Regions from separate parts of the Klebsiella sp. WP3-W18-ESBL-02 genome, predicted to be linked through region 3. Evidence: predicted binding sites of a transcription regulator. Region 3 holds the regulator's gene; each other region holds the start of a gene.
The links. The regulator ArgR, encoded in region 3, controls arginine synthesis, uptake and breakdown. The targets are predictions, from matches to a motif close to ANTGAATAAAAATACANT.
Positions count from the first base shown of each region.

Region 1: argC (N-acetyl-gamma-glutamyl-phosphate reductase) is a predicted target of ArgR. The motif match lies at 7,976-7,993, and genes of this name have one in related genera.
Region 2: argA (amino-acid N-acetyltransferase) is a predicted target of ArgR. The motif match lies at 6,583-6,600, and genes of this name have one in related genera.

Region 1 is NZ_AP021972.1:4,961,975-4,972,106, forward strand. Features, by position in the region: gene trmA (tRNA (uridine(54)-C5)-methyltransferase TrmA) at 1-707, shown strand, start outside; gene H7R56_RS23785 (YijD family membrane protein) at 796-1,149, opposite strand; gene fabR (HTH-type transcriptional repressor FabR) at 1,165-1,800, opposite strand; gene sthA (Si-specific NAD(P)(+) transhydrogenase) at 1,998-3,398, shown strand; gene oxyR (DNA-binding transcriptional regulator OxyR) at 3,381-4,298, opposite strand; gene argH (argininosuccinate lyase) at 4,604-5,977, opposite strand; gene argB (acetylglutamate kinase) at 6,097-6,873, opposite strand; gene argC (N-acetyl-gamma-glutamyl-phosphate reductase) at 6,883-7,887, opposite strand; gene argE (acetylornithine deacetylase) at 8,041-9,192, shown strand; gene ppc (phosphoenolpyruvate carboxylase) at 9,494-10,132, shown strand, end outside.
Region 2 is NZ_AP021972.1:1,026,253-1,036,384, reverse strand. Features, by position in the region: gene H7R56_RS04995 (cobalt-precorrin-8 methylmutase) at 1-469, opposite strand, end outside; gene cbiB (adenosylcobinamide-phosphate synthase CbiB) at 480-1,439, opposite strand; gene H7R56_RS04985 (cobyrinate a,c-diamide synthase) at 1,436-2,809, opposite strand; cobalamin riboswitch at 2,905-3,083, opposite strand; gene H7R56_RS04980 (GHMP family kinase ATP-binding protein) at 3,217-4,086, shown strand; gene cobD (threonine-phosphate decarboxylase CobD) at 4,071-5,147, opposite strand; gene amiC (N-acetylmuramoyl-L-alanine amidase AmiC) at 5,154-6,404, opposite strand; gene argA (amino-acid N-acetyltransferase) at 6,634-7,965, shown strand; gene recD (exodeoxyribonuclease V subunit alpha) at 8,101-9,939, opposite strand; gene recB (exodeoxyribonuclease V subunit beta) at 9,936-10,132, opposite strand, start outside.
Region 3 is NZ_AP021972.1:556,959-567,090, reverse strand. Features, by position in the region: gene degQ (serine endoprotease DegQ) at 1-44, shown strand, start outside; gene degS (outer membrane-stress sensor serine endopeptidase DegS) at 232-1,299, shown strand; gene mdh (malate dehydrogenase) at 1,360-2,298, opposite strand; gene argR (transcriptional regulator ArgR) at 2,743-3,213, shown strand; gene yhcN (peroxide/acid stress response protein YhcN) at 3,589-3,852, shown strand; gene yhcN-B (DUF1471 family stress response protein YhcN-B) at 3,969-4,235, shown strand; gene H7R56_RS02765 (barstar family protein) at 4,289-4,564, opposite strand; gene H7R56_RS02760 (NAD-dependent succinate-semialdehyde dehydrogenase) at 4,592-6,046, opposite strand; gene aaeB (p-hydroxybenzoic acid efflux pump subunit AaeB) at 6,152-8,119, opposite strand; gene aaeA (p-hydroxybenzoic acid efflux pump subunit AaeA) at 8,125-9,057, opposite strand; gene aaeX (p-hydroxybenzoic acid efflux pump operon protein AaeX) at 9,065-9,268, opposite strand; gene aaeR (HTH-type transcriptional activator AaeR) at 9,398-10,132, shown strand, end outside.

The DNA of each region.
Region 1 (10,132 bases), 760 kb from region 3:
GGCGTGAAGAGGCTGAAGCGCTACGTGACGCGCTGCGGGCCAAAGGGCTTAACGTGCATCTGATTGGCCGCGCGACGAAAACAAAAATCGAACTGGATCAGGACTATATCGATGAACGCCTGCCGGTGGCAGGCAAAGAAATGATCTACCGTCAGGTGGAGAATAGCTTCACGCAGCCGAATGCTGCGATGAACATTCACATGCTGGAGTGGGCACTCAACGCCACGCAAAATTCACGCGGCGACCTGCTGGAACTGTACTGCGGTAACGGTAACTTCTCGCTGGCGCTGGCGCGCAACTTCAACCGCGTGCTGGCCACTGAAATCGCCAAGCCATCGGTCGCGGCCGCGCAGTACAATATCGCCGCCAACCAGATCGACAACGTGCAGATTATCCGCATGGCGGCAGAGGAGTTTACGCAAGCGATGAACGGCGTGCGTGAGTTTAACCGCCTGCAGGGCATCGATCTGAAAAGCTATCAGTGCGAAACGATTTTCGTCGACCCACCGCGCAGCGGGCTGGATAGTGAAACCGAGAAAATGGTGCAGGGGTACCCGAATATTCTGTACATCTCCTGTAACCCGCAGACGCTATGCCAGAACCTGGAAACCTTGAGCCAGACGCATAACGTTAGCCGCCTGGCGCTGTTCGACCAGTTCCCATACACCCACCATATGGAATGCGGCGTACTGCTCACGAAGAAGTAAGACTTAACGTAGGCCGGATAAGCGAAGCCGCCATCCGGCAATCTGCTCCGTCAGCGCCGGATGACGCTGCGCTTATCCGGCCTACTGATTAGGACTCGTGTTTGCGGTTACGCATCCGGTAACCGATCCAGAAGACCATCGCTACCGACAGTACCGCCGGGAAGAAGTTAGACCCGATGTCCGGATACTCGGCACGCACCACTGTGCTATACAGCAGCACGCCCAGAATAAAGCAGGCAGCAGCAAGGCCTGGCAACCCCACCGGCATCGTACGGTTCTGATAGCGTTGATGCAGACAGTAAACCGTCAGCACCAGCGAGATAATGGGAAAAACGGAGAAAGGTACGATGGAGCTAAACAGGGCTGCAAACGTGCCGTTAATCGATAAGCCAGCCAACAGCGCCAGCAGCAGCGTACCCTTTTCTTGACCTGACAGTTTCATTGCTCGTTTACCACCTTATTCGGACTGATGTGTCGTCTTCTCTTGTTCACGGCGATACCAGTAGTACGCGCCTTTTGAGATCATCCGTAATTGCAGCACCAGCCGTTCTTCCAACTGCCGGCGCTGTTCAGGGCTCACGTCCAGCGCCTCGGCCCCTGCGCTAAATACAATGGTTACCATCGCCTCGGCCTGCGCTTCCGTGAAGGCACGCGGCATATGGTTTTCGATTTCCAGATAGTCAGCAAGTTCCGCAATGAAATGCTGAATTTCACGCGCTACCGCCGCGCGAAATGCGGCGGACGTTCCTGAACGTTCGCGCAGAAGCAGGCGGAAGGCGTTTGGATTATTGCCGATAAATTCCATAAAGGTCGAAACGGAGGTACGAATAACGCTACCGCCTTTGGCAATCCGCTGGCGCGCCTGACGCATCAGCTGACGCAGCATCAGGCCGCTTTCATCGACCATCGTCAGCCCCAGCTCATCCACATCGCGGAAGTGGCGATAAAAAGAGGTTGGCGCAATTCCTGCCTCACGCGCGACTTCGCGCAGGCTCAGGCTGGCAAAACTACGTTCGGCACTAAGTTGACTGAATGCCGCTTCTACCAGCGACCGCCGGGTTTTTTCTTTTTGTTGCGCTCTAACACCCATCACGATGACTGAATCCTTCCACATGACCTGCTGGCACTATACCAGAGATTAAAACGAATCGACTTACGCAGCTTTGTTAATGATTGTTTACATGCTATTTATGCTATTTCGTATGAAAAAAGCCCAACGATAATTGGGTTATTACTTCGATGATGTTATGATTCTGTTGCTTTTATGTATAAGAACAGGTAAGCCTTACCATGCCACATTCCTACGATTATGATGCAATAGTAATTGGTTCCGGCCCCGGCGGCGAAGGTGCTGCTATGGGTCTGGTGAAGCAGGGAGCCCGTGTCGCCGTTATTGAGCGTTATCATAATGTCGGCGGCGGCTGTACCCACTGGGGTACCATTCCTTCCAAAGCCCTTCGCCACGCCGTCAGCCGTATTATCGAATTCAACCAGAACCCTCTCTACAGCGACCACAGCCGACTTCTCCGCTCTTCCTTTGCCGACATCCTGAATCATGCTGATAGCGTAATCAATCAGCAGACTCGTATGCGTCAGGGTTTTTATGAGCGCAATCACTGCGAAATGCTGCAGGGCGACGCCCGTTTCGTCGACGAACATACCATCGCGCTGGAATGCCCGGATGGGTCGGTTGAAACATTAACCGCTGACAAGTTCGTGATCGCCTGCGGCTCGCGCCCGTATCGTCCGGCCGATGTCGATTTCACTCACCCGCGCATTTATGACAGCGACTCTATCCTGAGCCTGCACCATGAACCTCGCCACGTCATTATTTACGGCGCCGGGGTTATCGGCTGCGAATACGCGTCTATCTTCCGCGGTATGGACGTGAAGGTTGACCTGATCAACACCCGCGACCGCCTGCTGGCGTTTCTCGACCAGGAGATGTCAGACTCGTTGTCTTACCACTTCTGGAATAGCGGTGTGGTCATTCGCCACAACGAAGAGTACGAGAAAATTGAAGGCGTGGACGACGGCGTGATCATGCACCTGAAGTCCGGCAAAAAGCTAAAAGCCGATTGTCTGCTGTTCGCCAACGGCCGTACCGGCAACACCGACTCGCTGTCGCTGGAAAACATCGGCCTGCAGGCCGATGGCCGCGGTCAGTTGAAGGTCAATAGCCTGTACCAGACCGCGCTGCCGCACGTTTACGCCGTCGGCGACGTCATCGGCTATCCAAGCCTGGCCTCCGCCGCCTACGATCAGGGACGTATTGCTGCACAGGCGCTGATGAAAGGCGAAGCGACCGCTCACCTGATTGAAGATATCCCGACCGGGATCTATACCATTCCTGAAATCAGCTCCGTCGGCAAAACCGAACAGCAGCTGACCGCGATGAAGGTGCCGTATGAAGTGGGCCGCGCCCAGTTTAAACATCTGGCGCGAGCGCAAATCGTGGGCATGAGCGTAGGAAGCCTGAAGATCCTGTTCCATCGGGAGACGAAAGAAATCCTCGGCATTCATTGCTTTGGGGAACGCGCGGCCGAAATTATTCACATCGGCCAGGCGATTATGGAGCAGAAAGGTGGCGGTAACACCATTGAGTACTTCGTTAACACCACCTTTAACTACCCGACCATGGCAGAAGCCTATCGGGTCGCTGCGCTAAACGGCTTAAATCGCCTTTTTTAACGTCTTTTCGAAATGGCCGTCCATCGTCTCACGGACGGCCTCTGCCAGCTGCTCATAGCGGCTGCGCAGCGGCGACCCCGGTCGATACACCAGCCCCACGGTGCGGCGCGGTTCCGGCTTAATGCACGGCAGGTAGACCACACCATCGCGTTTCCGCTCCGGCGGCACGGCCAACGCCGGCAGTAGGGTAATCCCGCTGCCCGCCGCCACCATATTGCGCAGGGTTTCCAGACTGGTCGCGCGGAAGTGAGTATCTTCATCCGCACCGGCTTCAAAACAGAAGCCCATGGCCTGATCGCGCAGGCAGTGGCCATCTTCCAGCATCAGCAGTTTCTCACCGGCCAGATCCGACATCGGCACGCGATCGCGCTCGGCCCACGGGTGATCTTCATAGATCGCCAGCAGCATCGGCTCATCAAACAGCGGCACCTCAATAAAGGCTTCGCTCTCTTTGACCAGCGCCAGAATGGCGCAATCCAGCTTACCGCTATCGAGTTGCGCCAGCAGCTGATGGGTTTGCGCTTCATGCAGATACATTTCGAGCTTCGGGAACGTCTGGTGCAGCATCGGGATTATGTGGGGCAGCAGGTACGGGCCAACGGTCGGGATCAGGCCGATATGCAGCGGGCCGGACATCGTCTCCCCCTGTTGGCTAGCCATCTCCTTCAGCACTTTGACCTCGCGTAACACCGTACGCGCCTGGTCCACCAGCAGCAGTCCGGCCTGGGTAAACAGCACCTTGCGGCTGGTACGCTCCAGCAGCATCACGCCCAGTTCATCTTCCAGTTTTCGAATCTGCCCGCTCAGAGTTGGCTGGCTGACGTGGCAGGAATCTGCCGCCCGGCGGAAATGCCGGTGTTCAGCTAACGCCACCAGGTATTCAAGATCGCGAATATTCATTATTCATCCTCCATCGCCACGATAGTTCATGGCGATAGATAGAATAGCAATGAATGATTATCCCTATCAAGGATTCTGTTTAATAATAAACCACAGAAACCGCGCGGTCCTTGTTTAACCCTTGAAGTCATCGCGCCGATTTCTGAGTTTCTCTCAAAACTCGACTAACTAAAGCCAACATGAACGTTTGCGGGCCCCGTGGCCCGCTTTTTTTACGCATAAAATACCCGGCGTTGCTTACGCTTGGCCGGGCTACTGATATTAGTGCCTGATGGCGCTACGCTTATCAGGCCTACAAAACATGGCTACGCAAGGCGAGCCTTTGCGTCGCTAATCGCCTGCGCCACCTGTTTCGGTGATACGCCGCCTTTCGCCGCACGTTTATCGAGGCAGGATTGCAGCGACAGAATCGGATAGACATCTTCGCCAATCACCGCGCTGAATTTTTGCAAATCAGCCAGCGCCAGATCTTCCAGCGGTTTACCCTGTGCAATGGCTTCGACGACGGCTTCACCCACAATATGGTGTGCTTCACGGAACGGGACGCCCTTGGCAACCAGATAATCCGCCAGTTCAGTCGCGTTAGCATAACCCTGCTGCGCGGCTTCCTGGCAGCGCGGGCGTTTCACCTGAATGCCGTCCAGCACCAGCGCCGCCATGTGCAGACAGTCCATCCAGGTATCCAGCGCATCGAACACGCCTTCTTTGTCTTCCTGCATGTCTTTGTTATAGGCCAGCGGCAGCCCTTTAAGGGTCATCATCATGCCGGTCAGCGCACCCTGCACGCGTCCGCATTTACCGCGGATCAGCTCCAGCGCGTCCGGGTTTTTCTTCTGCGGCATCAGAGAAGAGCCTGAGGTCACGCGATCGGACAGCTCAACAAAACCGGCTTCCCCGGTATTAAAGAAGATCAGATCTTCGGCGAAGCGTGACAGGTGCACCATGCCGATAGAGGCGTTGGAAAGCAGCTCCAGCACGTGGTCACGGTCGGAAACGCTGTCCAGGCTGTTGCGGGTTGCAGAAGCAAAGCCCAGCCAGCCGGCCAGCTGTTCACGGTCGATTTCATACGCGGTCCCCGCCAGCGCGCCGCAGCCCAGCGGGCTAACGTCCAGACGCTTCAGGGTATCCTGAAGACGGCTTTCGTCACGGGCCAACATCTCAACGTAGGCCAGGCACCAGTGGGCAAACGTCACCGGCTGCGCGCGCTGCAGGTGAGTATAGCCCGGCATCACTGCGTCCTGATTCGCCTGCGCCGTCTCAACCAGCGCACTTTGCAGCTGACGGTTAGCCACCAGCAGCTCTGCAACGGTATCTTTGCACCACAGCTTCAGGTCAGTCGCCACCTGATCGTTACGGCTACGGCCGGTGTGCAGCTTTTTACCCAGCTGACCCACTTTGTCGATCAGCTTGCCTTCTACCCAGCTATGGATATCTTCAGCATCGCTTTCCAGAATCTGCTGCGGATTGGCGCGAACCTCTTCCAGCAGCACGCCCAGCGCGCTTTCCAGCTGAGACTGTTCGTCAGCGGTCAGCACGCCAACCGTCACCAGCGCTTTGGACCAGGCAACAGAGCCAACGATATCCTGCTCCGCCAGGCGATAATCAAAGCGTAAAGAGTCATTGAACTGTTTGAACCGCTGATCCGCTGCCTGAGTAAAACGCCCACCCCAAAGTGCCATAACATGCTTCCTTAATTTCTTCGATTTCACTGCCGGATGGCGCTACGCTTATCCGGCCTACAGGTTCTGTTCACGCAGGCCGGATAAGGCGTTTACGCCGCCATCCGGCACACAAATGTTTAAGCCAGAATACGCGTACCAATCGGCGTGCCGTTAAACAGCGCCGGCAATTGCTCCGCGTGACGCCATGAAGCGATATCCACCGGGCGACCCAGCGTACGCGCCGCATCAAGCGCCGCGTTCACCTTCACAATCATTCCATCGGTAATAATGCCCTGGTCGATCAGCTGTTCAGCCTTCGCCGCCGTCATTTCGGCAATACGCTGGCCTTTACCGTCGAGAATACCGCTCACATCGGAGAGCAGAATCAAGTCTGCGCCCAGCGTTGCCGCCAGCGCGGTTGCCGCCTGGTCAGCGTTGACGTTCATTAGTTGCCCTTCGTCGGTCACGCCAATTGAGCTCACCACCGGCAGGAAACCGCCTTCCAGCAGCAGATTAATCAGCTTCGGCGAACCCGGCTGCGCCAGGCCCACGTGGCCCAGCTCTTCATCCAGTTTGCTGACCTTCACGCTGTCGCCGTCGCCGAGGAACAGGCCAACGGAGGCGATATCATGTTTCTTCGCCCATGCCAGCAGCGTTTTGTTGGCGGTACCCGCCAGTGCGCCGGTGATGATGTCAATCTGGTCGGCTGGCGTGACGCGCAGGCCATTTTTCTTTTTTACCGGCAGGTTGAGCTGTTTCATCAGTTCGTCCACCACGCAGCCGCCGCCGTGAACAATCACCAGCGGGCGTTGATGCGACTCGCGGTAGTTAACCAGCGCGGTAAACAGACGCTCCAGCGCCTCTTCGCTATCCAGTAACACGCCGCCCAGTTTGATAATTAATGGATTCATCATCGTCACACCTTAAATAAGAGACTGCGTCTCAGCAAAGCCGAAACGGATATTGGCACACTGCACGGCCTGTGCGGCGGCGCCTTTCAATAAGTTATCTTCGGTTGCTACCACGATCAGGTGTTCGCCCTGAACGGCAAAACCGATGTCGCAGAACGGCAGGCCCACCACGTTTTTCAGCGCCGGAACGCCCTTCTCGTATAAACGCACCATCGGCTTGTCGCCGTAGGCCTGTTGTAAAGCGTCCGCCACCTGCGCCTGGCTTACGCCCGGTTTCAGACGGCAGGTAATGGTTTCCAGAATCCCACGCGGGAAGTTGCCCAGATGCGGGGTAAAAATCACCTCGGCGCCTAAATGGCTGGCAATTTCCGGCTGATGGCGGTGGGTAAATACGCCGTACGGCTGCAGGCTAACTTCGCAGAAGCTGTTGGAGATCGCTGCTTTACGCCCAGCACCGCTCACGCCGCTGGTCGCATTGATCACCGGCCACTGAGAGAGATCCAGCAGATCGGCATCAATCAACGGTTTCAGGGAAAGCTGCGCCGCCGTGGGGTAGCAGCCCGGCACCGCGATAAGCGTTGCCTCTTTCAGTTTATCCGCGTTCCACTCCGCCAGACCGTACACCGCCTGCTCCAGCAGTTCGGGGTACTGATGGGTAAAACCGTAATATTTTTCGTAGAAGGCACCGTCATTGACGCGGAACGCCCCGGAGAGGTCGAACACCACGCAGCCCGCCGCGAGGAACTGCGGCGCCAGATCGTGGCTGACTTCATGCGCGGTGGCGAGAAACACCACGTCTACGCCCGCGCTAAATTCGCTGATATCGGACATCGGCTGCAGCGGCAGATCGACAATCCCTTTTAACTGTGGATGCAAATCTGAGATTAACTTTCCTGCATCATTGCTTTGCGCTGAGACCGTCAAAGCGGTTATGTTCATATGAGGATGGCGATTCACATAGGTCACAAGCTCTGCGCCAGCGTAGCCGCTCGCGCCCACAATCAGCGTATTCAACATCGGGGCCGTTTACCTTCTTATGTCTGTTTGCCTGATTAAGCGTCGTCACTTCACCCTACCGTTGGTGGGTTTTCTTACGCCTAATGATAATGTATTTTTATTCACAAATACTGCATGAATATTGATACTATCACGACCCGAGGTGTGTCAACAATGAAAAACAATTTACCACCATTTATCGAGATTTACCGTGCGTTGATCGCCACCCCGTCCATCAGCGCAACCGAAGAAGCGCTCGATCAGAGTAATGCGTCTTTAATCACTCTGCTGGCAGACTGGTTCTCCTCTTTAGGCTTCAATGTTGAGGTGCAGCCGGTCCCCGGCACGCGCAATAAATTCAACCTGCTGGCCAGCACCGGCCACGGCGCGGGTGGGCTGCTGCTCGCCGGTCATACCGACACGGTACCGTTTGATGACGGGCGCTGGACTCGCGATCCGTTCACCCTGACCGAACACGACAACAAGCTCTACGGCCTCGGCACCGCCGACATGAAAGGTTTCTTCGCTTTTATTCTCGATGCGCTGCGTGATGTGGATGTGACGACGCTGAAAAAACCGCTGTACATTCTGGCAACGGCAGATGAAGAGACCAGCATGGCGGGGGCGCGTTACTTCTCCGAGTCCACCGAGCTCCGTCCTGACTGCGCCATCATCGGCGAGCCGACGTCCTTACAGCCGGTGCGCGCACACAAAGGCCATATGTCGAACGCCATTCGCGTGATGGGCCAGTCTGGCCACTCCAGCGATCCGGCGCGCGGCGTCAACGCGATTGAAATCATGCATGACGCCATTGGCCGCGTGATGCAGCTGCGCGATTCGCTAAAAGAACGCTATCACTATGATGCCTTCACCGTGCCATACCCAACGCTAAACCTCGGCAGCATTCATGGTGGCGATGCCTCCAACCGCATCTGCGCCTGCTGTGAGCTGCACATGGATATCCGTCCGCTGCCGGGCATGACGCTGGGCGATCTCAACGGTCTGCTGGATGAAGCGCTCGAGCCGGTCAGCGCGCAGTGGCCTGGGCGCCTGACGGTCAGCGAACTGCACGCGCCTATCCCTGGCTACGAATGCCCGCCGGATCACCAGCTGGTTGAAGTGCTGGAAAAACTGCTCGGTACCAAAACCGACGTCGTGAACTACTGCACCGAAGCGCCGTTTATCCAGACCCTGTGCCCGACAATCGTCCTCGGCCCGGGCTCGATCAACCAGGCACACCAACCGGACGAATACCTGGAAACCCGCTTTATTAAGCCGACGCGCGAGTTAATTACCCAGGTGGTGCATCACTTCTGCTGGCACTAATGAATCTTGCCCGGTGGCGCTACGCCAACCGGGCCTACCCCCGCCCGTAGGCCGGATAAGCGCAGCGCCATCCGGCATCTCTAAGCCGCGATCTCCCTCACATTTTCATAAGCATTCCTTATCTGGCACGAAGCGAATTAACTTTCGTAAATTGCCGCGATTTATTCGTTTGCTGAAGCGATTTCGCAGCAATTGACGTAAGGGTTTTTACGTGGCTTTATAAAAGAGGTGTCTTTATTCCGGCCTTTCGTTCCAAAGGGCGGGATATAACAAAATAAAATGAGATGGGGTGTCTGGGTTAATGAACGAACAATATTCCGCGTTGCGTAGTAATGTCAGTATGCTCGGTAAAGTGCTAGGCGATACCATCAAGGATGCGCTTGGTGAGAACATTCTTGACCGTGTAGAAACGATCCGTAAGTTGTCCAAATCTTCTCGTGCGGGCAACGAAGCCAATCGCCAGGAGCTGCTCAGCACGCTGCAGAACCTGTCTAACGATGAACTGCTGCCGGTCGCCCGCGCGTTCAGCCAGTTCCTTAACCTGGCCAACACCGCCGAACAGTACCACAGCATTTCGCCGAAAGGCGAAGCGGCAAGCAACCCGGAAGTGATTGCCCGCACTCTACGCAAACTCAAAGACCAACCCGATCTCAACGAAACCACCATTAAACAGGCGGTTGAATCCCTGTCACTGGAGCTGGTGCTGACTGCCCACCCAACCGAAATCACGCGTCGTACGCTGATTCACAAGATGGGTGAAATCAACAACTGCTTGAAACAGCTCGATAATAACGATATTGCCGACTACGAACGCAACCAGATTATGCGCCGCCTGCGCCAGCTGATTGCCCAGTCATGGCATACGGATGAAATTCGTAAGCATCGTCCAAGCCCGGTTGATGAAGCAAAATGGGGCTTTGCGGTGGTTGAAAACAGCCTA
Region 2 (10,132 bases), 470 kb from region 3:
CGACCTCCAGCGCGTTATGCTCCATCAGGCGAAACAGCGCGGTTGGCGCATTACCGAAGACAAACACTTTGTCGCCCTCCTCTTTGGCGGCAATGTCCACCGCCGCCATCGAGCGGGTAATGCCCTGCGCTTTGGCCTCGCGCACCACGCGCGGGTCGCTGATGTAGCAGCGGCACTCGCCGCCGAAGGTGGCCAGCAGGTTTTTGTTGATGCCGGAAAGTACCATGGTGGTGTCGGTGTAGAGCGTGCACGGGCGGCTCAGCGCCTCGCACAGGCGGGTTAATGCATCCGGCGAGAACCACAAAATATCCAGCCACTCGAAGTCGGCGGTGGTGTGGATCACCCGTTTGATAATCGCTTCGTGCAAGGGGCTGGCGAAGCGATACTCCGGGCGCGTTTGCGCGATAATCTCGCTGATAATCTCGAAGCTTTTGCGCTCAATCGCTTGCGGTTGCTGGATATAGTTCATGCAGTGCTCCTCAGGCCACGCCGATAAGCCAGAACCTGACCGCCATAAACAGCAGCAGGGCCAGCGTTGACGCTACCCACATCAGTCGAATCGTTCGGGAAATATCATCAATGGCAATCGGGCGATGCGCGTCGCCAATCCACGGCTTGTTCACCCGCTCGCCAAAATAGTCGTTAGGGCCGCCAAGACGGATGCCCAGCGCCCCGGCGACGGTCGCTTCAGACCAGGCGCAGTTGGGGCTGCTGTGGTTTTTACGGTCGCGCCAGCCGATACGCAGCGCGCGCGCGCCATTATCGCGGCAGATAAAGGCGGCAAGGCCAATCAGCAGCCAGCTCAGACGCGCGGGAATGAAGTTCGCCACGTCGTCGAGACGCGCGCTGACCATGCCAATTGCCCGGTATTTTTCGTGCTTGTAACCCACCATCGAGTCGAGGGTGTTCACCGCTTTGTAGGCCATCGCCAGCGGCGCGCCGCCGAGCAACAGGAAGAAGAGCGGCGCGATAATGCCGTCGACGGTGTTTTCCGCCACCGTCTCCACCACCGCGCGGTTGATCTGTTCCGGCTGTAGCTGTGAGGTATCGCGCCCGACAATCCACGACAGCTTGATACGGCTTTCGGCAAGATCGCCTGCCCGCAGCGGACGTTCGACCGCCTGCGCCGACTGCGCCAGGCAGCGCCCGGCCAGCACCGTGAAAATCATCCACACCTCAACGCCAAAACCCAGCCACGGATGCACGCTCGCGGCGAGGTGCAGCACGCCCCAGGCAACGGCGTAACTCAGCCCCACCACCACCAGCCACATCACCCCGCCGCCAATACGCAGCGCAAGGTCGGTATGACACATCCTGCGCACCGCGCGCTGCACGGCGTTAATCAGGTTGCCTATCCAGCGCACTGGATGCGGCCAGCTGTGCGGGTCGCCGATGATGAAATCAAGCCCCCAGGCCAGGCACCAGGCCAGCAGCGTCATTGGGCACTCCTTGCGGCGGCAAACCAGTGGTTGAGCATCGACGGGTTCTGAGCAAAATGGAGATGCAGGTAGCTGGCAAAAGTATTGCCACGTTGCCAGCCACCGGCCCACTGCTGGAGCACCGCGCCGTCGCGGGTTTTACGGCACGCCATCACCGCAGGCGTCTGGGCGGTAAAATCGGAATAGTGGAATTCGTGGCCGCGCAGCACGTCGCCGGGAGCAGCGAGCAGCGTTGGCTGCTGCGCCTGCGCTTCGCAGTAGCCAAAGCGGGTCAGCCGGGAGCCCATTTTGCTGTGGCCGGGCAGAATATCGGCCATTGCGTAGGTATCACCGTTCTTATCTTCCAGCGTGGTGCCAAGGTACATCAGGCCGCCGCATTCGGCGTAAATCGCCACGCCGCGCTCGTGCGCCGCGCGCAGCTGCGTCAGCATTGGCTGGTTATCTGCAAGGGCACGGGCGTGCAGTTCCGGGTAACCGCCGCCGAGCCAGATCATCTGGCAATCGGGCAGCACCGCGTCATGCAGCGGGCTAAAGCGCACAATCTTCACGCCAGCACGCAGCAGCAGTGCCAGATTGTCCGGGTAGTAGAAGTTGAAGGCTTCATCATCGGCAAGGGCGAGCGTCAGCCCCGCGCCGGAGTCCGGCATGGGCGGCCATTGGCCGGAAGGTAAAGTGCGCAATGCGCTCAGTTCAAGCAGACGATCGGCATCCAGCGTTCGCTCCAGCACGGTAGCAAAGTCTTGCCATGGCCCATTGTCGAGCGCCGATTCTCGGGCAGTGACCAGCCCAAGATGGCGCTCCGGCAACGATACGCCGTCCACGTGCGGCACATAGCCCAGCACAGGAAGGCCGCAGTAGCGTTCAATGGCGTGCTTAAGCAGCTGGAAGTGGCCCTCGCTGTTGACGCGATTCACGATGACGCCAGCGATATTCAAGCGGGGATCGAAGTGCTGAAACCCCATCACCGTCGCGGCAATAGAAGTTGAAACCGCCTTACCGTCCACCAGCAGAATCACCGGACAGCCCAGCTGTTTCGCCATCGCCGCGCTGCTGCAATAATCAGGGTCGGTGCCGTAGCCATCGTAAAGGCCCATGACGCCTTCAATGACGGCAACATCGGCCTGCTGCATATGTTCGCAGAACAGCGCATTAAGCGTGGGGGCAGGCAGCATATAGCTGTCGAGATTATGGGAGGTAACGCCGCTAAGGGCGCTGTGCCAGCCGGTATCAAGGTAGTCCGGCCCGACTTTGTAAGGCTGAACGCGCAGGCCGCGTCGCTGTAACAGCGTAAGCAGACCCAGCGTTACCGTGGTTTTACCACAGCCGCTGCCGGTCCCGGCGAGAACAAATGCGTGCTGTCTGGCTGCCATACCCTGACCCTATGCAGGGTGGTCATCGGGTATAGCCGTGCGTGCGCCCGGTCCGGAGACCGTTCGACTCAAAGCAACCCACTTCCCACCGAAGTTGTTGTTAATGGCCAACAGGCAGGTCTTCTGGCTTAGCGTCATCCTCGCCCGTCCTTCCCGATCTGTCGATCAGTGGTGTGTACGGGGTTGTCAGCATCACAGCAGCGGGGGCTGCGGAGGGTTTACACCTCCTTCCCTGGCACATAATCTATGCCAAACCTGTTGGTTGCAGATTTATACCGGCACGTCGGCCCGCATAAAATAAAAACAGGTTACTCTAGCGCCGCAAAAGAAGGATTTCGTTGCGCTATGACAATACCGGCAGATTTATTTACGGTAGTTATATTTCGTTCGGCAAAGCAAGGAAAATCATGAGCGTGGCGCGCTGTCCCGCCTCCTGTGGGGAACTTATTCAGGGCTGGATTCTCGGCAGTGAGAAGCTGGTTTCTTGCCCGATTGACTGGTACAGCACGGTGGAAGTGCGCGACGGAACGCCGCTTGCCGACGAGCGCCCCCTGGCGCGGGCGATGCTCAACCGGCTGCTAGCCCAGTTGGGCTATCCACAGGCGCTAAGCCGTTCGCTGCGCATAGAGATTCACTCAACGATTCCGTTGGCTAAGGGAATGGCCAGCAGCACCGCCGATATCGCCGCCACCGCCGTTGCCGCCGCGCATCATCTGGGCCAGACGCTCAGCGAATCGGCGCTCGCCGCGCTATGCGTTTCGCTGGAGCCGACGGACAGCACGCTATTTTGTGCCCCCACCCTGTTCGATCATCATCACGCGCGCACGCAAATTGCCTGCCAGCCCGCGCCGCATTTCGACCTTCTGGTACTGGAAAGCCCGCTACGGCTTCGCACCGTCGACTATCACCGATTACCCCGCCAGGCGGTGCTGGAGGCAAACGCCGGGGTGCTCGATCTGGCATGGGAAAAAGTGCAAAGCTCCTGCAGACGTCAGGATGCTGGCCTGCTGGGCGAAGCGGCGACGCTCAGCGCCACCGCCAGCCAGACTCTGCTGCCCAAGCCGGGGTTTGCGGCGCTGCTGGCACTGGTTGAATCATGCAGCCTGTATGGCCTGAACGTAGCGCACAGCGGCAGCGTTGTCGGGTTGATGCTCGACCGCCGCCGTCACGATGTAGAGTATCTGCGCTGGGCGCTGGGGCAACGTTCGTTAGCGGCGCACTGGCCGCAGCTGCATCTGCGAACGTCGGTATCGGGTGGCGTTCAGCTCAGTACCTGACTCAGCGCCGCCAGCAGCCGCTGGTTTTCTTCGGCGCTGCGGATAGCCACCCTGAAGTAGCGCCCGTCGAGCCCCGGGTAGTTAGCGCAGCTGCGAATTAAAATCTGCTGTTCCAGCAGCGCGTATTGCAGCTCAAGGTCGGGGCGCTCGCAGCGCAGAAACAGGTAATTGGCTCGCCCGGGGTAAACCGTGATCCCGTCAATCTTACTGAGCGCACGGTAAAAGCGCGCCCCTTCATCGGCCAACCAGCGGCGAGTGGCCTGCTGGTAGGCGCTATCGTTGAGAATCACCTCGCCGGCCAGCGCGGCGAACGCATTGATTGACCACGGCATCTGCCGCTGGCGCAGCCTTGCGACCGCCCGTTCATCGCCGTTGAGCAGGTAGCCAAGGCGCAGGCCGGGAATAGAATAGAATTTGGTCAGTGAACGCAGCACCCAGACGTGGGGATACTCCGCCAGTAGAGGAATAAATCCCGGCGCATCGGGGATAAAATCAAGGAAGGCTTCGTCGAGAATCAGCGCGATGTCCAGCGCTCGGCAGCGTTCAGCAATGGCCGTCAATAGCGTGTGCTCCGGCATCAGCCCGGTTGGATTGTTAGGCGTGCAGAGAAACAGGCAGTCGAGTTCAGCCGTCAGCGCCGGGAGAATCGCCTCGCTCAGCTGCCAGCCGTCCTCTTCGCGCAGGTAAAACGTGTCGATAACGCAACCCTGCGTTTCCAGCGCGCGACGATATTCGGCGAACCCAGGCGCAACCACCATCGCCCGGCGCGGCTGCAGACCGTTGACGAGGGTAAAAATAGATTCCGTCTCGCCGTTACCTGCGAGAATCCACGTTGCCGGAACCCCGTGATGTGCCGCTAGCGCCTGATGCAGCTGCTGATACTCAACGTCGGGATAGCGTTCCGCACAGCTTAGCTGAGCCACAATGGCCTGTTTTAAGCTCTCGGGCATACCCAGCGGATTAATGTTGGCACTGAAATCCAGCAGCTGGTCAGCGGCGACACCTATCAGCGCAGCCGCTTCACGCGTATTCCCGCCGTGGGCGCATTTCAGACGCGACATGGCAAGTTACCCGCGCCGCGCAAGGGTCGCGCCGTCGGCGAAGTAGGCTTTGATCCCGGCGAGGATGGATTCGGCCACTTCCTGCTGGAATTTGGCGGTCTTCAGCTTGCGCTCCTCTTCAACGTTACTGATAAATGCAGTTTCGACGAGGATCGATGGAATATCCGGTGCTTTCAGCACCGCAAAGCCTGCCTGCTCAACCTGGTTTTTATGCAGATTGTTAATCTGCCCCATCTTCTTGAGCACCGCTTTACCGAATTTCAGGCTGTCGGCAATGGTCAGCGACTGCACCATATCAAACATGGTGTGGTCAACGTAACGGTCGCCGCTCTTGCTCACCCCGCCGATCAAATCCGAGGCGTTCTGGGTCTGCGCGAGATATTTCGCCGCCGTACTGGTGGCCCCCTTAGTGGAGAGCGCAAACACCGACGAGCCGCTCGGCTGACGGCTGGTGAAGGCATCCGCATGAATCGACACGAACAGGTCGGCGCGCTGCTTTTGCGCCTTCGCCACCCGCACCCTCAGCGGAATAAAGATATCTTCATTGCGCGTCATGTAGGCTTTCATATTGCCTTCTTTCTCAATCAGCGCGCGCAGGCGACGGGCAATTTGCAGCACCACGTCCTTTTCCCGCGTTTTATACAGCCCCACCGCACCCGAGTCTTCGCCGCCGTGACCCGGGTCAAGCATGATTACGATTGGCCGGTCACGTCCGGCTTTCCCCGGCTGAGGCCCGCTCTGCGCAGGCGGTACCTGCTTTTCGAGGCCGTCTTTATTGTACTCTTCCAGCAGCGCCAGCAGCGGATCCTGCACATCGTTGCTGTTGGCCGGGTATAGATCCATCACCAGACGCTCTTTGAAGCTGGCGACCGGCGCCAGGGCAAACAGCTGCGGTTTGACGTCCTGCTTAAGCTCAAACACCATGCGCACCGTCTGCGGGTCAAACTGCCCCACGCGCGCGGATTTAATAAACGGATCGTCGCCGCGGATCTGCGCGGCCATCCCTTTCAGCACCGAGTTAAGATTCACCCCTTCGAGATCGACCACCAGGCGATCCGGGTTGCTTAACGCAAACTGCCGGTACTTGAGCACGCGGTTGGATTCCACCGTAACGCGCGTGTAGCTGGACGCAGGCCAGATGCGGACCGCCACCACCTGACTGACGGCAGCAAAACCAACCTGACTGACACTTAGCAACCACATGGCGCCCGCCCCTTTTAACAGGCGGCGACGACTCAAAGACTGACTTCCGGACATGCTCCATCCCAGGCAAAAAAAGACGATTGTAATTTACGCATAATACGATTGACCGAAAACTCTAACCAATGAGGGATAAACTGTCATCTATAAAAGGGTAAACATTCGTTGGTTAAGCGAAATTCGACGCGAATTTTTGCCATCCTGAGGTAAATTCTGGCTTGCGTTTAGCGGCAAAACAGAATAAAAATACACTTATTACGAATAATCATGCATTGAGGGTTGCGCCGTGGTGAAGGAACGTAGAACCGAACTGGTCGAGGGGTTTCGTCATTCAGTCCCCTATATTAACGCTCACCGAGGGAAGACGTTTGTCATCATGCTCGGCGGCGAAGCCATTGAGCATGAGAATTTTTCCAGCATTGTCAATGACATAGGCCTACTTCACAGTCTGGGTATTCGCCTGGTGTTGGTGTACGGCGCGCGCCCGCAGATTGATGCAAACCTGGAAGAGCATCACCATCAGCCCACGTATCATAAACATATTCGCGTGACGGATAGCAAAACCCTTGAACTGGTTAAGCAGGCGGCCGGTCAGCTGCAGCTGGATATCACCGCGCGTCTGTCGATGAGCCTGAATAACACCCCGCTGCAGGGGGCACACATCAACGTGGTGAGCGGTAACTTTATTATCGCGCAGCCGCTTGGCGTGGACGACGGTATTGATTACTGCCACAGCGGGCGTATTCGTCGTATTGATGAAGAGGCCATTCACCGCCAGCTCGATAGCGGCGCGATTGTGCTGATGGGGCCGGTGGCCGTCTCCGTGACCGGCGAAAGCTTTAACCTGACTTCGGAAGAAATTGCCACCCAGTTGGCGATTAAGCTGAAGGCTGAAAAAATGATCGGCTTCTGCTCGTCGCAGGGCGTGTATAACGAAGCGGGCGAAATTGTTCCCGAGCTGTTCCCGAACGAAGCGCAGGCGCGCATCGAAGAGCTGGAGCAGGAAGGCGATTACCTTTCCGGTACCGCGCGCTTCCTGCGCGGCGCGGTGAAAGCCTGCCGCAGCGGCGTGCGCCGTAGCCACCTGATAAGCTATCAGGAAGACGGCGCTCTGCTGCAAGAGCTGTTCTCCCGCGACGGTATTGGTACGCAAATCGTGATGGAGAGCGCCGAGCAAATTCGCCGCGCCACCATTAACGACATCGGCGGTATTCTCGATCTTATCGCCCCGCTGGAGCAGCAGGGTATTCTGGTGCGCCGCTCCCGCGAACAGCTGGAAATGGAGATCGATAAATTCACGATCATTCAGCGTGATAACACCACCATTGCCTGCGCCGCGCTGTATCCGTTCCCGGAAGAAAAAATTGGCGAAATGGCCTGCGTGGCGGTACATCCGGACTACCGCAGTTCATCGCGTGGCGAGGTACTGCTGGAGCGGATAGCCGCTCAGGCGAAGCAAATGGGGCTGAATCACCTGTTTGTACTGACCACGCGCAGCATTCACTGGTTCCAGGAGCGCGGGTTTAAGCCGGTAGACGTGGAATTGCTGCCGGAAAGTAAGAAACAGCTTTATAACTATCAGCGACGGTCGAAGGTGCTGATGACGGACTTAGCATAGCGGCGCCGAACTGTCCCCTCGCCCCTATGGGGAGAGGGTTAGGGTGAGGGGAAATTCTGGCTCGGCGTTAAACCCTCACCCCAGCCCTCTCCCTTAAAAAGAGAGAGGGGGCACACCGCGCCCCTCTTCACCACTCTATTCCATCTCTGCAAAAATCGCCGACAGGCCGCTACGCCGTTCCGTACGCGTGGCAATCGCCTGCGCCAGCAGGTTTTCATCGGCATACATCGACAGCCGCGATTTTGCGCGGGTAATGGCGGTATACACCAGTTCGCGGCTCACCACCGGAACCAGCTGTGTCGGCAGAACCAGCGCCGCGTGCGTGAATTCAGACCCCTGAGATTTATGCACCGTCATCGCCCACGCGGTGTCGTGCTCCGGCAGGCGGCTTGGCTGTACCGACTTAATCGTGCCATCCGGCATCGGGAACCAGACGCGCATCCCCTGCCCGCGGTCCAGTGCGATACCAATATCACCGTTGAACAACCCCAGGGCGCTGTCGTTACGGCTGATCATGACCGGGCGGCCTTCATACCAGCGCGAATGGCGCTGCGGCACGATCTGACGATGACGGGCCAGCAGTTGCTCAAACTGGGCGTTTAGCCCGCCCACGCCCCACGGCCCTTCGCGTAGCGCGCACAGCAGCTGGTACTCACCAAAGGCCGCCAGCACTTCTGCCGGGTCAGCCTGCTCGCGCAGTCGCTGTAAATAGTGACCGTAGCCGGCGCGTGCATCATCGAGCATCGCGGCATAATCATCCGTCGAGCGCAGCGGTTTCAGTTCGATATCGTGAAAACCACGGGCGAAGACTTCACCGACGGCGTTCTTGTCGCCTCGGTTCACCGCGCCGGCCAGTTGCCCGATACCTGAATCACTGCCAAAACGGTAGCTGGTTCGCAGCAGGCACAGGCTGTCACGCAGTGCGCCGGCGACCGGACCGTCGCCCGCCGGGACCGTCGCCCCCACCAGACGGCTCAGCTGTGCCGCTCGTTCGGCGGTATACCCCGCGCTGACCCAGCTACAGATATCGCCCAGCACGGCCCCCGCCTCAACCGATGCCAGCTGGTCGCGGTCGCCGAGGAAAATCACCCGCCCATGCGACGGCAGCGCGTCAATCAGCCGCGCCATCATCGGCAGGTCAATCATCGACGCTTCGTCGACAACCAGCACGTCAAGGTGCAGCGGGTTACCCGCGTGATAGCGCATCTTCTGGCTGCCGGGCTGCGCGCCCAGCAGACGGTGCAGCGTACTGGCTTCCGTCGGTAGCATCGCCTTTTGCGCCTCATTCAGGGCGAGCTTGCGCAGCGCCGCGCCAAGGGACTCGGTTAATCTTGCCGCCGCTTTACCGGTTGGCGCCGCTAAGCGGATACGGCATTTTTCGCCCCCAGCCATCTGCACCAGCGCCGCCAGCAATTTGGCTACCGTCGTGGTTTTACCGGTGCCCGGCCCGCCGGAAATCACCGAAATACGCCGCGTCAGCGCCACGGCGGCAGCGACTTTTTGCCAGTCGACGCTTTCGCTCGCGGGAAATAGCGCGTTCAGCGTTGCGTTAAGCTGCGCGTCGTCCACTGCGAACGGCAGTTGGGTATCGTTGAAGAAGCGCGCGACCGTCAGCTCATTACGCCACATGCGGTTAAGGTACAGGCGATCGCGGCTGAGGATCAGCGGCGACGGGCGTTCGCCAGCGCTCACCGCCGCCGAGGCCAGCAGCAGCGTGGCCCAATCGTCCGGCGCATCGGCTTCGGCAAACAGCCGTTGCCAGAGTTCGCGCACGCGGCCTTTCGGCTGCGCGACAGGCGTCAGGTGCGACAGCGGCAGGCAAACATGCCCTTCGCCGGTATCACGGCTGAGCATCGCCGCCGCCAGCATCACCGCCGGGTGTTCATCTTGTGCGACCATCAGCGCAAACTGTACGTCCAGCGGGCGAAGCAGCCGTAGTTCCACGGCTTCCAGCAAACGTTGTTCCAGCGTCATGCGTCCATCTCCTCGCCTTCTCCGGCGAACAGCGCATCCATTGCTGCGATCAGCGCCGGGTCAGGTCGGGTGGTAAAAATCCCCTGCTGCCCCGCGTCGCCGTTAACGCCGCGCAGGAACAGGTAAATAACGCCGCCAAAGTGGCGTTCATAGTCATAGTCGGCAAGGCGGTGGCGCAGATAGCGGTGCAGCG
Region 3 (10,132 bases):
ACGTGATGCGCGGCGGCGAAAGTATTTATCTGCTTCTGCGGTAATGACCTGAGCCGGTCATCCGTTACCCTGCGTCAGCCAATACTGGCGCAAGCTGTCGCCTTTTGACGCTCCAGGCTCAAGGATGAGCCTTCGACAGCCAGCTCACGGGGCGGATGCAGCGTATACGCTGTATGTCCGCTTAACTCGTGGTATGCTTCGTCCAGTTTCCTTATCAACGATGCCTGTATCATGCTTGTAAAGCTCTTACGTTCGGTTGCAATTGGTTTACTGGTCGGCGGCATATTGATTGTCTCCGTCCCCTCGTTACGTCAATGGAACCCTATTTCCGCTCCGCGCTTTAGCAGCACGGATGAAACGCCCGCCAGCTACAATGCCGCGGTGCGCCGTGCCGCGCCGGCGGTGGTGAACGTCTATAACCGTAGCCTGAACAGCAGCAGTAATAATCAGCTGGAGATCAAAACGCTCGGCTCCGGCGTCATTATGGACGAACGTGGCTACATTATTACCAACAAGCATGTCATCAACGATGCGGATCAGATCATCGTCGCCTTACAAGACGGCCGCGTATTTGAGGCCCTGCTGGTTGGTTCTGATAGCCTGACCGACCTGGCGGTGCTGAAAATCAACGCCACCGGTGGCCTACCGGTCATTCCGATCAACCCGGCGCGTACGCCGCACATCGGCGACGTCGTGCTGGCGATCGGCAACCCGTATAACCTGGGTCAGACCATTACCCAGGGGATTATCAGCGCCACCGGGCGTATCGGCCTCAACCCAAGCGGGCGACAAAACTTCTTACAGACCGATGCCTCAATCAACCACGGTAACTCCGGCGGCGCGCTGGTGAACTCGCTGGGCGAGCTGATGGGGATCAACACCCTCTCCTTCGATAAGAGCAACGACGGCGAAACGCCAGAAGGTCTGAGCTTTGCCATTCCGTTCCAGCTGGCAACTAAAATCATGGATAAGCTGATTCGCGACGGACGCGTTATTCGTGGCTTTATCGGCATCAGCGGGCGAGAGATCGCGCCGCTGCGTTCGCAGGGCGGCGGTATCGACCAGATTCAGGGCATTGTGGTTAATGAAATTGCGCCAGACGGCCCGGCGGCGCAGGCGGGCATTCAAAATAATGACGTGATTATCTCGGTGAACGGTAAACCGGCGGTGTCTGCGCTGGAGACAATGGACCAGGTGGCAGAGATTCGCCCGGGGTCCGTTATCCCGGTCGTCGTGATGCGTGACGATAAAAAGCTGACGATGCAGGTGACTATCCAGGAATACCCGGCGTCAAACTAAACGCTCACCGAAAAAGCAAAGGGGCCATTGGCCCCTTTGTGACATCTCAGGCTTCACGACTTACTTATTAATAAAGTCTTCACCCAGCTGAATATCTTTTCTCAGCGTCTCCAGCATACCTTCCAGCGCCTGCTGCTCGTAAGCGCTGAGCTTGCCGATAGACTGACGCTCTTCCACCCCGTTTTTACCCAGCAGCAGCGGCTGCGAGAAGAAGCGCGCATATTGACCGTCGCCTTCCACATAGGCGCATTCCACCACGCCCTTCTCGCCCTGCAGCGCACGAACCAGAGACAGACCGAAACGCGCCGCCGCCTGCCCCATAGAGAGCGTTGCCGACCCGCCGCCCGCCTTCGCTTCCACCACTTCAGTGCCCGCGTTCTGGATGCGTTTGGTCAGATCGTTTACTTCCTGATCGGAGAAGCTCACGCCGGAAATTTGCGACAATAAAGGCAGAATGGTGACGCCGGAGTGGCCGCCAATTACCGGAACTTCCACCTCACCGGCGCTTTTATCTTTGAGCTCCGCCACAAAGGTATTGGAGCGGATGATATCCAGCGTGGTCACGCCGAACAGTTTATTCTTATCGTACACGCCCGCTTTTTTCAGCACTTCCGCAGCAATAGCGACGGTGGTGTTGACCGGGTTGGTAATAATACCAATGCAGGCTTTCGGCGCGGTTTTTGCAATTTGCTGCACCAGGTTTTTCACAATCCCGGCGTTAACATTAAACAGATCGGAGCGATCCATACCGGGCTTACGAGCAACCCCGGCAGAAATCAGGACAACATCCGCCCCAACCAGCGCAGGCGTCGCATCTTCGCCGGAGAATCCTTTGATTTTGACATCAGTAGGAATATGGCTGAGATCGACCGCCACGCCCGGTGTGACGGGGGCAATATCATAGAGGGAGAGTTCTGAACCTGAAGGCAGTTGGGTCTTTAGTAGTAGGGCAAGCGCCTGGCCAATACCGCCGGCGGCACCAAGGACTGCGACTTTCATCCTAAACTCCTTATTATGGTTAATGACATTCAGGCAACAACCTGTCGTGGACCGCATAACCAACGCAGGAGCTACCTGTTGTTACTCCGTTGCGGCGACCTTAATTCACAAGGTAAATAATTACAATATAATTGCTTACAGAATGCGGGCTATCCAACAGCATCCGCACTACTCCCAGAAAAAGGCCTTTCTACGAAACCAAACTTTCATCAACTATCGATTACAATATACTCAGCGAATTGGGTAAAACAACAGCAATTTAATAACATTTCATTTACTTTTAACTTATTTGGATCCCGTGATATAGGCATGTTTCTTAGGCCTGAATTTTGCTAAAATCCCGCCTTTCTGTATTTGCTCGGGTCTCCTGGAGCAAATTATTTTGCATAAATATTCGCCTATATGCATAATAATGTTAATTTCACCACCATAATCGGGTGACTTATGCGAAGTTCAACGAAACAAGAAGAATTAGTTAAAGCCTTTAAAGCATTACTGAAGGAAGAAAAATTCAGCTCTCAGGGCGAAATTGTTCAGGCCTTGCAGGAAGAAGGCTTCGATAATATTAACCAATCCAAAGTTTCTCGCATGCTGACCAAGTTTGGCGCCGTGCGTACCCGCAACGCCAAAATGGAAATGGTTTACTGTCTGCCGGCCGAACTGGGCGTGCCGACCACCACCAGCCCGCTGAAGAATCTGGTACTGGATATCGATTACAACGATGCCGTGGTGGTTATCCATACCAGCCCAGGCGCAGCGCAGCTGATTGCTCGTCTGCTGGACTCATTGGGCAAAGCAGAGGGCATTCTCGGCAGCATCGCCGGTGATGACACCATCTTCACGACGCCGGCCCGTGGCTTTACCGTAAAAGACCTCTATGAAGCCATCCAGATTCTGTTCGAGCAGGAACTGTAAATCCTCCGCCGTTCTCCTCTGGACCACCAGAGGAGCTGCTTTTCCCGCCCTTCTCCACAGGTTCCACTGCCGTTTCGTTAGCATTTAGTGCGATTCTTCGACCTAACGCATAGATTCAGTGAATATATCCTTTACTCACCGCACGAAAAATCAAAAAACGATATCTTTTTGATTTTACGCACTATTTTAACAAGACTTTGCCAGAATTTGGCTTTTTTTATACAAATCTGTTCTAAAAATGACGATTCCTGACGTCTAATTACAGACGAAACAATTAGCGGGGTATTAATATTTCATGTGATTAGTGTATACTTAATTTCGTGATGAGGGTCACAAAACAAAGACCTTCCAAAAAAATTCGACGAGGTGAGTATCATGAAAATCAAATCAACTGTTGCCGCTCTGAGCATCCTTTCCGTTATCTCATTTGGCGCGTTTGCCGCTGATTCTATCAACAGCGATCAGGCGCAAAATCGCCAGCCAATCGGCACCGTTTCTATCGGTTCCGTCGGTTCATCCCCGATGGATATGCACGAAATGCTGAACAAAAAAGCGGAAGAACAAGGTGCGTCATCCTATCGCATCATTGAAGCCCGTACCGGCGCTCACTGGCACGCAACAGCAGAACTGTACAAATAAGACAGCGCGCAGTTAAACGTCGGCAGTTTTAAAAGTTAACGACCCAGCGGTCCAGGAATCTGAAGTATGTCCTCTCACCGCTGAAGAATGAAAAATAAGGTGAGGAGTAAAGAATTATGAAAAGCGCAATGATCATCGCATCTCTTGGTCTGGCATCCGTACTGTCCTTTGGCGCCAGCGCAGCAGTGCATCAGGTAAACGCTGAACAAGCGCAAAACCTGCAATCCATGGGCACCGTATCTGTCTCTCAGGTTGGCAGTGACCCAATGGATATGCGCAGCGCATTAGCCGCTAAAGCAGAAAAAGAAGGTGCCAGCAGCTACCGCGTAATTGAAGCCCGTACCGGCGACCATTGGCACGCTACGGCTGAGCTGTACAAATAAACCCTCGTCGTCTTGTCCGACGACTTGCCCTCGCCCTTATGCGAGGGCTTTTTTTATCCGCGCTGAACGTTAAAGCGCAGCATCCCTTCCAGCTCTTCTTCCGCTTCATCAAACAGCAGAATCAGCGCACCGTAGCGGCGGCGCTGCTTTTCGCTCAGATGGCTAAACTCGATCTCCAGCGGCAGCGGCATGTGTGGCCCCGTGACCACGCTCCACAGCGCGTCTAAATCGCGAATAGACTCACGATCGAGGGCAAAGAGTCGGGCGAACTCTCGATAAAAATCGCCCTGATCCTCTATCTCGTCAAAATCAAAAGTATAGATTTTCATCTCACGCCCCCTTCCCAGCCAGCAAGCTTAAAGTCCCCCGATGTGCAGCGTTTTCACCTCAAGGTACTCTTCCAGACCCAGCACCGAACCTTCACGTCCCAATCCGGACTCTTTCACACCGCCGAACGGCCCCAGTTCGGTGGATACCGCACATTCGTTAATGCCAATCATCCCGCTCTCCAGCGCCTGCGCGACGCGGAAGACGCGTGGCAGGTTCTGGGTATAGAAGTAGGCGGCCAGGCCATAAGGGGTATTATTCGCCCGCTGAATGACCTCTTCTTCATCCTGAAAACGGAAACAGGCCGCCAGCGGTCCAAAGGTTTCTTCCTGCGCCAGCAGCATGTGTTCGTTGCAGTCTCCGAGCACCGTCGGCTGCCAGAAATTCCCTCCCAGCGCATGCGACTGCCCGCCGACCAGCACCTGTGCGCCTTTCGCAACGGCATCTTCCACGTGTTCACGTACCTTCCTGACCGCCGCAGGCTCGATGAGTGGGCCAACCACCACGCCATCATCCAGGCCATTGCCCACCTTCAGCGCCTTCACGGCGTCAGCAAGCTGGCGGGTGAAGCGGTCATAGACGCTGTCATGAATATAAAAACGGTTCACGCTGACGCACACCTGCCCGGCGTTACGGAACTTATTCGCTACCGCCCCCTGAACGGCTGCGTCGATATCGGCATCCTCAAACACGATATAAGGCGCGTTGCCGCCCAGTTCCATCGATACCTTCTTCATCGTTTCCGCCGCGTTGCGGACCAACGTTTTCCCAACCGACGTCGAGCCGGTGAACGAGATTTTGCGTACCTCGTGGCTGGCCATAATCGCGTCGCTGATTTCCTGCGTATTACCCGCAACGGCGTTCAGTACGCCATCGGGAATACCGGCCTTTTTCGCCAGCGTCAGCAGTGCAAATGCACAAAGCGGTGTGTTATTCGCCGGCTTTATCACGCCAGTACAGCCCGCGGCCAGCGCGGGTCCTAGCTTACGCGTGAGCATCGCCATCGGGAAATTCCACGGTGTAATCGCCGCGACGACGCCAATTGGCTCCCGCGTAGCCAGAATTCGCGAACCGGGTTTTGCCGGAGGAATGATTTCACCGTTCGCCCGTTTTCCCTGTTCGGCAAACCACTGAATGAAGCTTGCCGCATAGTCCACTTCGCCTTCCGCCTCTTTCAGCGGCTTCCCCTGTTCAATGGTCATGAGCTGCGCCAACCAGCTTTTATGCTCAACGATCAGCTGATACCAGCGGTAAAGCAACTCTGAACGCGCTTTCGCCGTTTTGGCCCGCCAGAGCGGGAACGCGTTTGCCGCTGCTGCAATCGCCTGCTCGGTTTCTGTTTTCCCAGCCTTCGCCACCTTTGCCACCACATCGCCCGTTGCCGGGTTCAGCACATCAAAGGTCGCATCAAGACGGCGCCATTCACCGTTGACCAGGTAACCGGTTTGAAAAAGCTCGTTGTCCTGTAGCGCTTGCGTGGTCATTACACCCTCCTGAAAAGTGTTTCCAGTTAAGTATAGACAGCGCTTTTGCGGGGATAGGAAGTGAAAGGGAAAGATCCCGACCTCGTATCGACGTCGGGAGTCCGATTAATGAATGGTTAACGCACTTTGATACTTGTGCAGCATCGCCACCAGCCGCTCAACCGGCTGTGTCACCTGGACCGGTGCTTCCCACACCCGCAGCTTTTGCTGGTACACCTCAAGCTCTTCAAGCAGACGCGAGAAGTAGTAGCGGCGCTTATCGTCGCTGCTCGCCGAAATCACCCGATCGGCGGTACGGCGCAGCTGGCGGTGGAACGCCGACAGGTCATCGTTGATAGGGATCGGCGCATCGCGCAGGCGCTGGTGCGCAATAATGAGCGTCAGCGCAAGACGGAACTTGGCAATATCACCCGGAAACTTGTTGAGCAGCAAAAAGAGCTGCTGATAGAGCGCCGGCAGGTGATTCTCTTTACGCCGCGCCATATTGGTGGTCATCGCCGAGACGGCGGCAAACACAAACTGGTTCAGCAGCACCCGACCGGTACGCAGACGCGAGTTATCGCGGATCAACAGGATCACAATCAGCGCCATAAAGCAGCCGACAATTTGCCCCAGCGCGCTGTCGAGAAACTGGCTGAAGTGGAAGGTCATCGGATTATCGAGCACCAGAATGTTGATGGTACTGGCCAACGCGCCGAGCGACCCCAGCCGACGCTTCTGTACTTCAATGCCGATAAAGAAGCACATCACCGCCAGACTCAGGCACAGCAGCAGCATACTTTGCTGTGTGGCAGGCATAATGACCAAGAAGTAGAGCGACCCGATCGGTAACGCGGCAATCGTGCCGTAAAGAAAGTCAATCGCCACCATGCGCGGGTTGGGCAGACGCATCGCCAGCGAGGTCACTACCGCGATCATCACCATCGCCCCGCTGCCGGAGGTCCAGCCGGTCCACAGCCAGAACAGGATCCCCAGCGCGCAGGAGACGGTGGTACGCCAGAAGTTAACCATCGCGTGATGGCGTTCGGCCGACTCGGGACGCACCACCACTTCGCTTTGCAGAATTTCTTCTTCCCGGGCGCTGATTTTCGCGTTGCCAATCACCCCGCGCTTCAGCAACAGATAGCGCGTGGCGGCGCCCACCCAGCTGTAAATCGTCACCGGCGTATCGTGCTCACCGGTCCACGCCAGCACCCGGCGCATACGTTTAAGCTGACGGTGTACGTCCTGCACCGTTTCGACCGGTTCAGCAAACAGTTCGCGATAGGCATCCGTCACCAGCTCCGGCCGCGAGTTTTGCATAATAAACGTTTCACAGGCCTGGGTGATCATCGTCAGCGATACGGTATTCAATGCCTTCAGACGACGGTTGGCGCGCACCCAGCGTGAGGATTCCATATTGAGGTTGCTGCGCATGCCCTCCATCGCGGTGGCGCGACGCACCAGCGCGTGCCAGGCACGGTCCATTTCATCGCTGTCGCCGTGCTTGATGCACAGCTGCATCAGGCGATACTGATCGACGAGCATGGCATCCAGTTCGTGATCGATCTCTTTTTTGATCGAGCGCGGTGAAAACAGCAGATCCGCAACGATCGCACAAACGATACCGATCACGATCTCGCTGCAGCGTTCGACGGCAAACTGCGGCGTGAGCAGCGGCTCGGACTGAATAGTGATGACAATAATGAGCGCGGTATAGCCGGAAAGCCCCCAGGCATAGGAGTTCTCGACGCGTACCAGCGATGAGATCCAGGTACAGAACCCGGCCCAGATACTGCACACCAGCAGCATCAGCAGCGGTGCGCGGATCATGGTGATAATGATCGCCAGCGCGGCGATACAGCCGATAAAGGTGCCGACGATACGCAGCATCCCGCGATAGCGAATGGCCCCCGCATAAGGTTCCCCACCGGCTGCAAACGCGGGGCCAGCGGCGACAATCGCCGCCGTCAGTACCGCCCAGCGGGGCGTTTCAAGCTGAAAATGAAAGCCGACAAACAGCGCCAGCACCACCGCGCAGGCCAGCTTGATGGCAAAGCGGATGTGCTGGTTGGCAATACTGAAGATGCCCATGACGATTAACCGAATTCACGCAGGCGCAGCGCCAGTTTCTGGAAGAAGGTCATCTGGCGCGCATCGCGATCCTTCGCACCGGTGATCACCACCGTCGCGGTTGTCCCCGCGGGCCATAGGTTGCCCGGCTCGTCATCAAGATGGATACGTACCGGCACGCGCTGCGCCAGACGCACCCATTCCAGGTTAGAGTCAATGGTGGCCATCCCCTTGCTGTCAACGCTGCTGCTGGCGTTGGTCACGCCCGCCGCCACGCTATCAACGGTGCCTTTCAGTACTCGGTTGCTGCCCAGAGGGGTAATTTCCGCACGATAACCGGGACGTACGTGCTCGAGCTTGGTTTCTTCCAGGTAGGCCATCACGTAGAAAGAGTGCTGTTTAACGAGCGCTACCGCCGTCGAGCCACGGGTAATAAATTCACCGGCATACACGTTCAGGTTGGTCACCCAGCCGTCGGCCGGGGCGCGGATCACGGTACGATCGAGGTCAAGACGCGCCAGGTCACGCGTGGCCTGTGCTTTCGCCAACTGGTGCAGAACGGTTTGCAGCACGTTATTCGACTGATCGATTTCTTCGCGCGACATGGCGCTGACACCCAGCTGGTTACGACGGCTGGCTTCACGCCCTTTTTCAGCGGCCAGCGCCTGATAATAGGCCACATCCGCTTCCGCTTCCGCGAGCGCCTTCTGATAACGCGGCTGGTCGATAACAAACAGCACCTGATTTTTGCTAACCAGTTGGTTATCCTTAACCTGTACCCCGGTAATCAGGCCCGAAACGTCAGGGGCAATCGCCACGACGTCCGCGCTAAAGCGAGCGTCACGCGTCCAGGGCGATTCGGTGTAATAGACCCAGGCGCGAAAGATTGCGATGAACGCCAGGATGACCAGTATCACCGTAATGGCGGTACGGGATAGATTTCTTGTTAGTGTTTTCACATCCACCTCAAACGAACAAACGTGATATCAAATAAAACAGGCAGCAATAAAGCGCGGTGTTGAACAACGCAGGATGCCAGACAAAATCGTAGATCCCGGTTGGCGTCAGCACGCGACGCACCAGCCAAAAAATGGCGAGCGATAAGAGCAGCTCAAAGAAGATCGGCGGAAAAGAGAGACCGAAAATCACGATGACAGGAAACAGGCTCATGTTGACCTTACTAGACTAGCGTGCAGGTGAGATTGGAACTTTAGTTATTCAACTAACAGTATATTAACGTAACTGTTATGGCCTTATCTACATAGTGTGATGCAAATCACTTTTAAGCCAGAGTGAACAATGGAACGACTAAAACGGATGTCGGTATTTGCCAAGGTTGTCGAGCAAGGCTCCTTTACCGCCGCGGCCCGGCAGCTACAAATGAGCGTCTCTTCCATCAGCCAGACTGTCTCTAAACTGGAAGATGAGCTCCAGGTCAAGCTGCTTAACCGCAGCACGCGGAGCATTGGCCTCACCGAAGCCGGTAAAATTTACTACCAGGGCTGCCGGCGTATGCTGTTCGAAGTCCAGGACGTTCACGAGCAGCTTTACGCTTTTAACAATACGCCGATCGGTACGCTGCGCGTCGGCTGCTCTTCAACTATGGCACAAAATGTTCTCGCCAGGATCACCGCAGATATGTTGAAAGAGTACCCTGGCCTGACCGTGAACCTGGTGACAGGGATCCCCGCACCGGACCTGATTGCCGATGGCCTGGACGTGGTGATCCGCGTGGGGGCGCTGCAGGATTCCAGCCTCTTCTCGCGCCGCCTCGGCGCGATGCCGATGGTGGTCTGTGCGTCAAAAAAATACCTCGCACAGTATGGCGTGCCCGAAAAACCGGCCGACCTGAGCAACCATTCATGGCTGGAATATAGCGTCCGTCCGGATAACGAATTTGAGCTGATAGCGCCCGAAGGGATATCCACCAAGCTGCTGCCACAAGGTCGGTTTGTCACCAACGATCCGATGACCATCTCACGCTGGCTGGTTGCCGGTGCCGGCATTGCCTACGTGCCGCTGATGTGGGCGATC